4 regions of the Streptomyces sp. WZ-12 genome follow, and region 4 is predicted to be linked to each of the others. Evidence: riboswitches for the same ligand, from Rfam matches in the RefSeq annotation. Region 4 holds a riboswitch; each other region holds the start of a gene.

Region 1 (2,192 bases), 1.6 Mb from region 4:
GGGCGCGGATCCGGGAGTACGACAGCCCGATGCCGCCGGCGTGCTTGGAGAGCCGGGCCACCTGGTGGTAGCGGTCGTAGATGGAGTCCAGCTCGTCCAGCGGGGAGTCCAGCAGGTAGCAGGAGGACATCTGCGGGTGCCGGGTGCCGGAGTTGAACAGCGTGGGGGAGGACGGCAGGTAGGAGAGCGTGCTGGTCATCCGGTACAGCTCGGCGACGTCCGCCAGCGCCCGCTCGGAGGCGTCCTCGGCCAGGCCGCAGGCGACCCGCAGCAGGAAGTGCTGGGGCGTCTCGACCACGTTGCGGGTGGTGGGGTGGCGCAGCAGGTAGCGCGACTGGAGGGTGCGCAGCCCGAAGTACCCGAAGCGGTCGTCCGCGCCGTCGGCCAACGCCCCGTCCACCAGGGCGTCCAGGCGCTCGGCGTGCGCGGCGACGAACTCCGCGGTGGCGTCCGCGATCAGTCCCTCCCGGTGGCCGACCGCGATCGAGGCGGAGAAGGACGTGGCGCCCTGGCCGGCGGCCTCCTCGGCGATGGCGAGGGTGAGCAGGCGCGCGGCCAGCTTGGAGTACTGCGGCTCGTCGCCGATCAGCCCGGCCGCGGCCTCGGTGGCCAGGGACCGCAACTCGGCCTCGTCGGAGCCGGGGTGGCGGCCGCGGAGCGCGGCGGCGGCCACCTTGCCCGGGTCGGTGGCGGTCAGGTCCGCGGTCAGCTCGGTCAGCGTGCGCAGCAGGGCGACACCCGGGCCGTCTTCGGCCACGGGGGGCGCGGCCACCGCGGGCTGTACGACCTCGGCGTCTGACGCGGGCTCCGTTGGCGCGATGGTCACCTGATGCTCTCCCTCACTCGGCGGGGGCCGGAGGGCGCAGCAGGGGCGGCGCGCGGGCGGACAAGGGGGCACCCCGCGGCGAACCGGGGGTGCGCGGGGCCGGCCGCGCTCCGTCCACCAACCCATCCCTCGGGGCCCGGACGTCTCGACGCCGCACCAGTGGCGGTGCGGACGTACCATCGGCAGGTCTTCGGACTCGTGAGCGCGTAGGACCCCCAGAAACTGGCCGTATCCTGCGCTCTCATACCGTTGCGGGACAGTTCCGGATTCGCACCGGATTCCCCTGCGGCGACAGCGAGGAAGAGCATACATCTTGTGTTGCTCCCCGCACGCACCCCCACATCTTGTGTCGCACCGCATGGCATCCCTACGCGTGTGCGAACGGCCGCACCGCCTGTGCGGGGCCGGAAACAAGCCGTCAGGCCAGCTCCCGAGCAAACGCCCACAGGCGCACGCCCGGCACCGGGTCCCAGTCCCGCCCGGCAGCCCGCGCGAACCCCAGCCGCCGGTAGAGCCGGTGCGCCGGCAGCAGGTGCCGCTGGCTCGACAGCACCATGGCGCGCAGCCCGAGCCCCCGGGCCCGCTCAAGGCAGGCCCGGACCAGCGCCTCTCCGACGCCGCGCCCGCGCCCCTCGCCGCGGACCGCCAGCATCCGGAACTCGCCCTCGCCGGGCCCGGCCAACTCCGCGTACGGGCTGCCGTACGCGGCGAATGTCACAGCACCCACAACCGCGCCGCCCGCGCCGTTCTTCCCATCCACGGCCACCCATATCTCGGCGTGCTCGGCCCGGTGCGCCACCCGCCGCAACACCGCCGCATACGGATCGTCCGCCCCGCTCAGCAGCCCGTCGGCCAGATACACCTCCACCACCAACTCCCCGACCGTCTCGAACTCCGCCTGGCGTATGGGCCTGATCGTGATGTCCATGGAGCCAGTGTGGGGAACTGTGGGGCGCAGCGGGCGCGTTCGCCGATGGTGATCACGTATTGACTGTCAGTGGGCTCGGCTACCGTCGGTTCCATGTTCCCTGCTCTGCCCGGTGGATGGCATAAGGAGGAGGTTCCATGACCGCGCTCGCCGATCGGCCGCACACCAGCACGGCCGACTTCGAAGAGGCCGCCCGGATACTCAGTCGCTTGGAAGAAGAAGCGCGGTGGGAGCTCATCAACGGGAAGGTGCAAGAGCAAGCCCATGCCGGACGGGGATCACGGACGGATCATCCAGTGGTTGCTGCGCATCTGCCTGCAGCACCGGCCCGAGCTCTTCCTGGACCCGAACCAGGGACTGAAGACGGAGCCACACCGAAACGGTCGCCTCCGTCCGGACGGCTCGCTCGTGCCCTGTGACGCCTTCGTGAATGACCTC
Region 2 (2,192 bases), 7.2 Mb from region 4:
TCCCGCCCGTCGACGACGAGTTCGGCGCCCTCTTCGACGCCGAGGTCGACGTAGGAGCGCACCCGGTCGACGGCGTCCCGGCCGACCAGCGGCCCGAAGTCGGCGTCCGGGTCGTCGCTGCGGCCGACGCGGAGTTGGGCGATGCGTTCCGTCAGTCGTGCGACCAGGGCGTCGGCAGTGTCCGCGCCGACGGGTACGGCGACCGAGACGGCCATGCAGCGTTCGCCGGCGGAGCCGTAGCCGGCGCCGATGAGGGCGTCCACGGCCTGGTCGAGGTCGGCGTCGGGCATGACGATCAGGTGGTTCTTGGCGCCGCCGAAGCACTGGGCGCGCTTGCCGTGGGCGGCGGCGGTGGCGTAGACGTGGGCGGCGATCGGGGTGGAGCCGACGAAGCCGAGCGCCCCGACGCGGGGGTCGGTCAGCAGGGTGTCGACGGTTTCCTTGCCGCCGTTGACGACGTTGAGCACACCGGGCGGCAGGCCCGCTTCCAGGAACAGTTCGGCGATCCGGTGCGGGACCGAGGGGGCGCGCTCGGAGGGCTTGAGGATGAAGGCGTTTCCGCAGGCCAGGGCGGGGGCGGCCTGCCAAAGGGGGATCATCGCGGGGAAGTTGAAGGGGGTGATCCCGGCGGCCACGCCGATCGGCGAGCGCAGCGAGTGCACGTCGATGCCGGTGCCGGCGTTGTCGCTGAACTCGCCCTTGAGCAGGTGCGGGATGCCGGCTGCGAACTCCACGACGTCCAGGCCGCGTTGGAGGTCGCCGTGGGCGTCGGGGATGGTCTTGCCGTGCTCGGAGGAGAGCAGGCGGGCCAGGGAGTCCTTGTCGCGCTCGGCGAGTTGGAGGAAGCGCAGGAGGACCCGGGCCCGGCGTTGGGGGTTCCACTCGCCCCAGGCGCGTTGGGCCTCGGTCGCGTCGGCGATGACGGCCTCGGTCTCGCCGCGGGTGGCCAGCGGGACGCGTGCCTGGACCTCGCCGGTGTTGGGGTCGTAGACGTCGCCGTGGGCGCCCGAGGTTCCCGGGGTGGGCTTGCCGCCGATGAAGTGGGTGAGTTCGCGGGCGGGTTGGGGAGTGTGTGCACGGACCATGGTTGCCTGCTCTCGTCAGGTGGGATCCGGGGATGGCGCGCCGGGCCGCGCCGCGCGCGGTGGCGGGCGGGCCGTGGGGACGCGGGATCGCGCAAGGCGGAAGGACCGCTCAGGCGGCGGGGGCCGCGGAGGCGGTCCTCCCCGCCCGTCCGGGCGGTTGACCAGGCTCGCGGGTACGCACCGGTGCCATGCGTGTCTGCTCCATCCTCGTGGACAACACGGAACGCCCCACGGCCGGTATCCTGACTTCCGGATCGGCGCGCGCCGCCCGCCTTCCCGACCTCTTACACGTCAGTGGCGTACTGCTCGACGGCGTGCTCCCCGGTAACAGTGGCGGGACCGTGCCGGATTCGCACCGGCTTCCCTGCACCGTGGGCCTCGCTCTCGAATATATAGTTGGACGTCCTAGTAAATCTACCCCTGACCGCACACCGGCCCCCTGCCTGGCCGCGGGCAGGGGGCCGGGGCGGGCGCCCGTCAGGGCAGCACGACGATGTTCGGCTTGCCCTTCACCGGGTGCATGCTGACCTCCGTCCGCACGCCGTAGACCTCGGCGATCAACTCCTCGGTCAGTACGGCCTCCGGGGCGCCGTCGGCGAGCAGTCGGCCCTGGTCGAGGACGCAGACGCGGTCGCAGAAGGCCGCGGCGAGGTTGAGGTCGTGGACCGCAATGACGGCCGTGACGCCGAGCGCCCGGACCAGTCGCAGGGCGTCGAGTTGGTGGCGCAGGTCCAGGTGGTTGGTCGGCTCGTCGAGCACCATGACCGACGGTTGTTGGGCCAATGCCCGGGCGATCAGCACCCGTTGCTTCTCGCCGCCGGAGAGCCGGTCGAAGCGCCGGTCGGCCAGTTCGGCCACGCCCAGCGATGCCAGCGCGGAGCCGACGGCCTCGGTGTCGTTCCGGCCGTCCGCCTGGAACGCCCGGCGGTAGGGGGCGCGCCCCATCGCCACCACGTCCCGGGCGGTCAGGCCGAAGTCGGCGGGCATCTCCTGGAGCACCGCGGCGAGCGTGCGGGCGACTTGGCGGGCCGGCAGGTGTCGGATGTCCGTGCCGTCGAGCAGGACGCGGCCGGAGCTCGGCCGCAGGGCCCGGTAACAGGTGCGCAG
Region 3 (2,192 bases), 5.0 Mb from region 4:
CGGCTTCCCCAACAGCACCACCTGGCTGCTGCGGTCGCTGCCCGGCTTGAGCAGCACCGGGTTCATCAGCGCGGTCGGCTCCACCCGGGCCGCGGCCGCCTGCATCGCCTGCGCCCGGCCGATCTCCGCGCCCTCCCGGGTCACGAACGAGTTCAGCGACATGTTCTGCGCCTTGAACGGCGCCACCTTGACGCCCCGCCGCGCCAACCAGCGGCAGATGCCGGCCGTCACCACGCTCTTGCCGGCGTCGGACGTCGTCCCGGCCACCAGCAGCCCACCGGCCGTCTTCTCGCGCCCGTTCACCGGGACAGCCTCCCGTTCCCGTTCACCCGGCGGCGCCGCACGGCACCCGCCGCCAACCGTCCCGCCACCGTCACGCCCAGCGCCAGCGCGCTCACCCGCCGGGAGAGCCGCACCGCCCGCTCCACGTCGGAGACCTCCGGGGGCCGCGCCCCGCCGTTGAGCACCGGCCGGTGCTCCACCCGCCCGCCGTACGCCAGCGTGCCGCCCAGCCGGATGCCCAGCGCACCGGCGAACGAGGCTTCCACCGGGCCCGCGTTGGGGCTCGGATGGGCCCCGCCGTCCGCCCGCCAGGCCCGCAGCGCACCGCGCCGGTCCGGCCCGGCGAGGACCGTCAGCGCCGCGGTCAGCCGGGAGCCGGGCCAGCCGGCGACGTCGTCGAGCCGGGCCGCGGCCCAGCCGAACCGCCAATAGCGCGGCGACTTGTGACCCACCATCGCGTCCAGGGTGTTCACCGCCCGGAACGCCACCAGTCCGGGCACCCCGCCCAGCGCGCCCCACACCAGGGCGCCCACCACCGCGTCGGAGGTGTTCTCGGCGACCGACTCCACCACCGCACGGGCCAGCTGCGGCCCGTCCAACGCCTGCGGGTCGCGCCCGCACAGATGCGGCAACCGCTCCCGCGCCACGTCCAGATCGCCGACGTCCAGCGCGCCGCCCACGGCGCGCGCCTCCCGGCCCAACGAGGTGCCGCCCAGCACCGCCCACACCGCGGCCGCGGTCAACGCGGCCCGGGCGCCCGGGTGGTGGCGCACGGCGCGTTCCAACAGCGCGGCGCCGGCGGCCGCGCCGCCCGCGCACACCACGGCGTGGGCCGCGCCGTGACCACGGTGGTCGCGCCACAGCCGACGTTCGAGGGCGCCCGCGGCCCGGCCGAACGCGGCCACCGGATGACCGCGCCGCGGATCCGCCGCGATCAGATCACCGAGGAAGCCGAGGGCCGCGCCGCACGCGTATGCCGCGTGTTCGCCGCGCACCGGATCAGGCCGCCGTCAGACACCGAACGGGCCCTGCGGCAGCGGGCGATGAGGCTCTCGATGGGCAGCCGGGCATGGTGGTATGTCCTCACTCAGGGTCCTCGCCCTGGCTCGACGCGACGGCGACCAGAGTCTCCTGGCTCCCGGATCGGCGCGTCCCCCGGCCTTCCCGCCCGTACGTGGCGTACGGGCCGTGGCCCTCGTTGGAGGAGCGCTCCCCGGTGACAGTGGCGGGACCGCGCCGGATTCGCACCGGACTTCCTCTGCTGTCGCCGATTGGCCCCGGCAGTCCACCACGCCCCGCCACGCCCGTCAACTCGCCCTTGACCTGCGACGCAGCCCCACCGCCCGCCCTGTGTCCAAGACCACAGGGCCGCCGCCGGCGCCCGCCCGCCATCCCACCGCGCCCGTCCCGCGCACCCGCGCGCCGCCCGCCCCGAACTCCGGCCTGCGGAACGGGCCTTCGCGACGACCGGCGGCGCGACAGCCCGGTGGTCGCCCGCATCGCACGCCAACGGGGCGCCCGGCGGCCGCGGCTGGTGCCGCGCCCTCCGGGCGCCCCGTCCACTGCTGCCGGCCCGCGGCCGGCCAACCGTCAGGCGGCGACGATCAGATAGATCCCGTACGCCACCGCCAGCGCGCAGAGCGCGAACGCCGCCAGCGCCCCGGCGCGCGCCCCCGCGCCCGGTGCCGTGGCGGCCGCCGCGTCGCCGGGCGCGGCCGGCTTGCGGGAGGTGCCCACGATGCCGACGGTGAACAGGCCCACGATTCCCACCGTCACCACGAGCGTGACGCCGAAGACCTGGCCGAGAGCTGCCCAGTCGATGTGCATTGCGAAGTCCTTAGGTTCCTTGGGTCAGTTCGGTCGCAGCGGCCGGCCGTCAGGAGGAGGCCGTCGCGGGCTGGGTGGGGGCG
Region 4 (2,192 bases):
GAAGAACAGCGAGTGGGTGGCGTGGCGGTGCCCGCCGGAGATCCAGGCCACGAACCGGCACAGGATCTTGGACACCGGGCCGAGGAAGTTGGCGATGGTGCCGTCGTGGTGGTCCAGGTCGGGCAGGAGCGCGGCGCCAGCGCACAGCACGGTGCCCATCAGGATTTCCTGGGGCATCAGATGGGTGTGCATCAGCAGCGGTGGCAGGAACGGCGTGGTGCCCGCGAAGAGCAGCGCGCCGCTCACCGCATGCGAATGACCCATCATGGTGCGTCGTCCTCCCCGTATGTGGCGCGTCGTTGACGCGCCCTCAGCCACGGCGGAGACGGTACCAGCGCGATCACGGCGGTGGCGCCACAGGGCGGCGAAGCGCGACCGCGGGTCGTTACCCCTCCCCGCCCCGTTCAATCCCGACGGGCACTTGTCCCATCTCACCATCCGCATACTGGACGACATCCGGCGCGCCGCGGCCCCGCCCCGTAAGGTGACCGGTGCAGCTGGTTCGCCCCGTCCGCCAGGCGGGAGGCGTCGCAAGAGGGAACCCGGTGAGAATCCGGGACTGCCCCGCAGCGGTGAGCGGGAACGACCGCCGTCATACGCACTGGACCCACCCGGGTCTGGGAAGCGACGGCCACTAGGAGCCTCGTACGACACGAGGCGCGCCCGCGAGTCCGAAGACCTGCCAACTGCCCGCGTGCGGACGACCCGTGCGCGGTATCCCGGTGACCTTCGAGGGCGGGTCGGGAGCACCCCGGACACTGCCCGGGGAGCAGGCACCAGACGGTGCCCGTGTCGCGCGCCGTGGCCTGCGCCGCGCCATACGGGTCGCCGCGTCCGGTGCGTCCCGTCACCCTTCGCGCTCTCGTCCCGTCCCCGGGATCTCAGGGATTCATCTCGCGAAGGAGATCTCCGTGACCACCAAGTCCGCAGCCGCGGCAGCACGGGCCACCGTGTACGGCTACCCGCGCCAGGGCCGGCACCGGGAACTGAAGAAGGCCGTCGAGGGCTACTGGAAGGGCCGGGTCACCGCGGACGCGCTGCGCGCCACCGCCGCGGAACTGCGCCGCACCACCTGGCAGGAGCTGGCCGGGGCCGGCATCGACGAGGTCCCGACGGGCGACTTCTCGTACTACGACCACGTCCTGGACGCCAGCGTCATGGTCGGCGCGGTCCCCGAGCGCCACCGCGCGGCCGTCGCCGCCGACCCCCTGGACGGCTACTTCGCCATGGCCCGCGGCACCCAGGACGCCGCGCCCCTGGAGATGACCAAGTGGTTCGACACCAACTACCACTACCTGGTCCCCGAGTTGGGTCCGGACACCGTCTTCTCGGCCGACTCCACCCAGCAGGTCACGGAATTCGAGGAGGCCCTCGCCCTGGGCCTGACCGCCCGGCCGGTCCTCCTCGGCCCGGTCAGCTACCTCCTGCTCGCCAAGCCGGCCCCCGGCGTGGCCGAGGGTTTCGACCCGCTCACCCTCCTCGACCGACTGCTGCCGGTGTACGCCGAGGTCCTCGCGGACCTGCGCGCGGCCGGCGCGGAGTGGGTGCAGCTCGATGAGCCCGCCCTGGTCCAGGACCGCACCCCGGCTCAACTGGACGCCGCGGAGCGCGCCTACCGCTCCCTGGGCGCCCTCGCCGACCGGCCCAGGCTGCTGGTCGCCTCGTACTTCGACCGGCTCGGCGACGCCCTCCCGGTGCTGGCCAAGGCCCCGGTCGACGGGCTCGCGCTGGACTTCACGGAGGCGGCCGCCGGCAACCTCGACGCCCTCGCCGCCGTCGGCGGCCTGCCCGGCAAGCGCCTGGTCGCCGGCGTCGTCAACGGCCGCAACATCTGGGTGAACGACCTGGAGCGGTCGCTGTCCGTGCTCGGCACCCTGCTGGGGCTGGCCGACCGGGTCGACGTGGCCGCCTCCTGCTCGCTGCTGCACGTCCCGCTCGACGCGTCGCTGGAGCGGGACATCGAGCCGCAGATCCGGCGCTGGCTCGCCTTCGCCCGCCAGAAGACCGCCGAGCTCGTCACCCTCGCCAAGGGCCTGACCCGCGGTACCGACGCCATCGCCAGCGAACTGGCCGCCAACCGCGCCGACTTGGCGTCCCGGGCCAGCTCCCCGATCACCCACGACCAAGCGGTGCGGGGCCGCACCACCGCGGTCACCGAGGCCGACGCGCGCCGCTCCCAGCCGTACCCGGAG

The links. Region 4 has a riboswitch for cobalamin ahead of metE (5-methyltetrahydropteroyltriglutamate--homocysteine S-methyltransferase). Riboswitches for the same ligand answer to the same signal wherever they lie in the genome.
Region 1: linked by a shared signal. The riboswitch ahead of PV796_RS13915 (ribonucleoside-diphosphate reductase subunit alpha) and the one ahead of metE (5-methyltetrahydropteroyltriglutamate--homocysteine S-methyltransferase) in region 4 are both predicted to bind cobalamin.
Region 2: linked by a shared signal. The riboswitch ahead of PV796_RS38940 (CoA-acylating methylmalonate-semialdehyde dehydrogenase) and the one ahead of metE (5-methyltetrahydropteroyltriglutamate--homocysteine S-methyltransferase) in region 4 are both predicted to bind cobalamin.
Region 3: linked by a shared signal. The riboswitch ahead of PV796_RS28915 (cobalamin biosynthesis protein) and the one ahead of metE (5-methyltetrahydropteroyltriglutamate--homocysteine S-methyltransferase) in region 4 are both predicted to bind cobalamin.

The regions. Positions count from the first base shown of each region.
Region 1 covers NZ_CP118574.1:3,326,931-3,329,122, reverse strand. The annotation lists gene PV796_RS13915 (ribonucleoside-diphosphate reductase subunit alpha) at 1-826, opposite strand, end outside; cobalamin riboswitch at 991-1,140, opposite strand; gene PV796_RS13910 (GNAT family N-acetyltransferase) at 1,245-1,754, opposite strand.
Region 2 covers NZ_CP118574.1:8,862,020-8,864,211, reverse strand. The annotation lists gene PV796_RS38940 (CoA-acylating methylmalonate-semialdehyde dehydrogenase) at 1-1,085, opposite strand, end outside; cobalamin riboswitch at 1,301-1,474, opposite strand; gene PV796_RS38935 (ABC transporter ATP-binding protein) at 1,563-2,192, opposite strand, start outside.
Region 3 covers NZ_CP118574.1:6,685,427-6,687,618, forward strand. The annotation lists gene PV796_RS28910 (cobyric acid synthase) at 1-303, opposite strand, end outside; gene PV796_RS28915 (cobalamin biosynthesis protein) at 300-1,277, opposite strand; cobalamin riboswitch at 1,408-1,540, opposite strand; gene PV796_RS28920 (hypothetical protein) at 1,873-2,109, opposite strand; gene PV796_RS28925 (inorganic phosphate transporter) at 2,159-2,192, opposite strand, start outside.
Region 4 covers NZ_CP118574.1:1,696,359-1,698,550, forward strand. The annotation lists gene PV796_RS07255 (metal-dependent hydrolase) at 1-267, opposite strand, end outside; cobalamin riboswitch at 482-701, shown strand; gene metE (5-methyltetrahydropteroyltriglutamate--homocysteine S-methyltransferase) at 912-2,192, shown strand, end outside.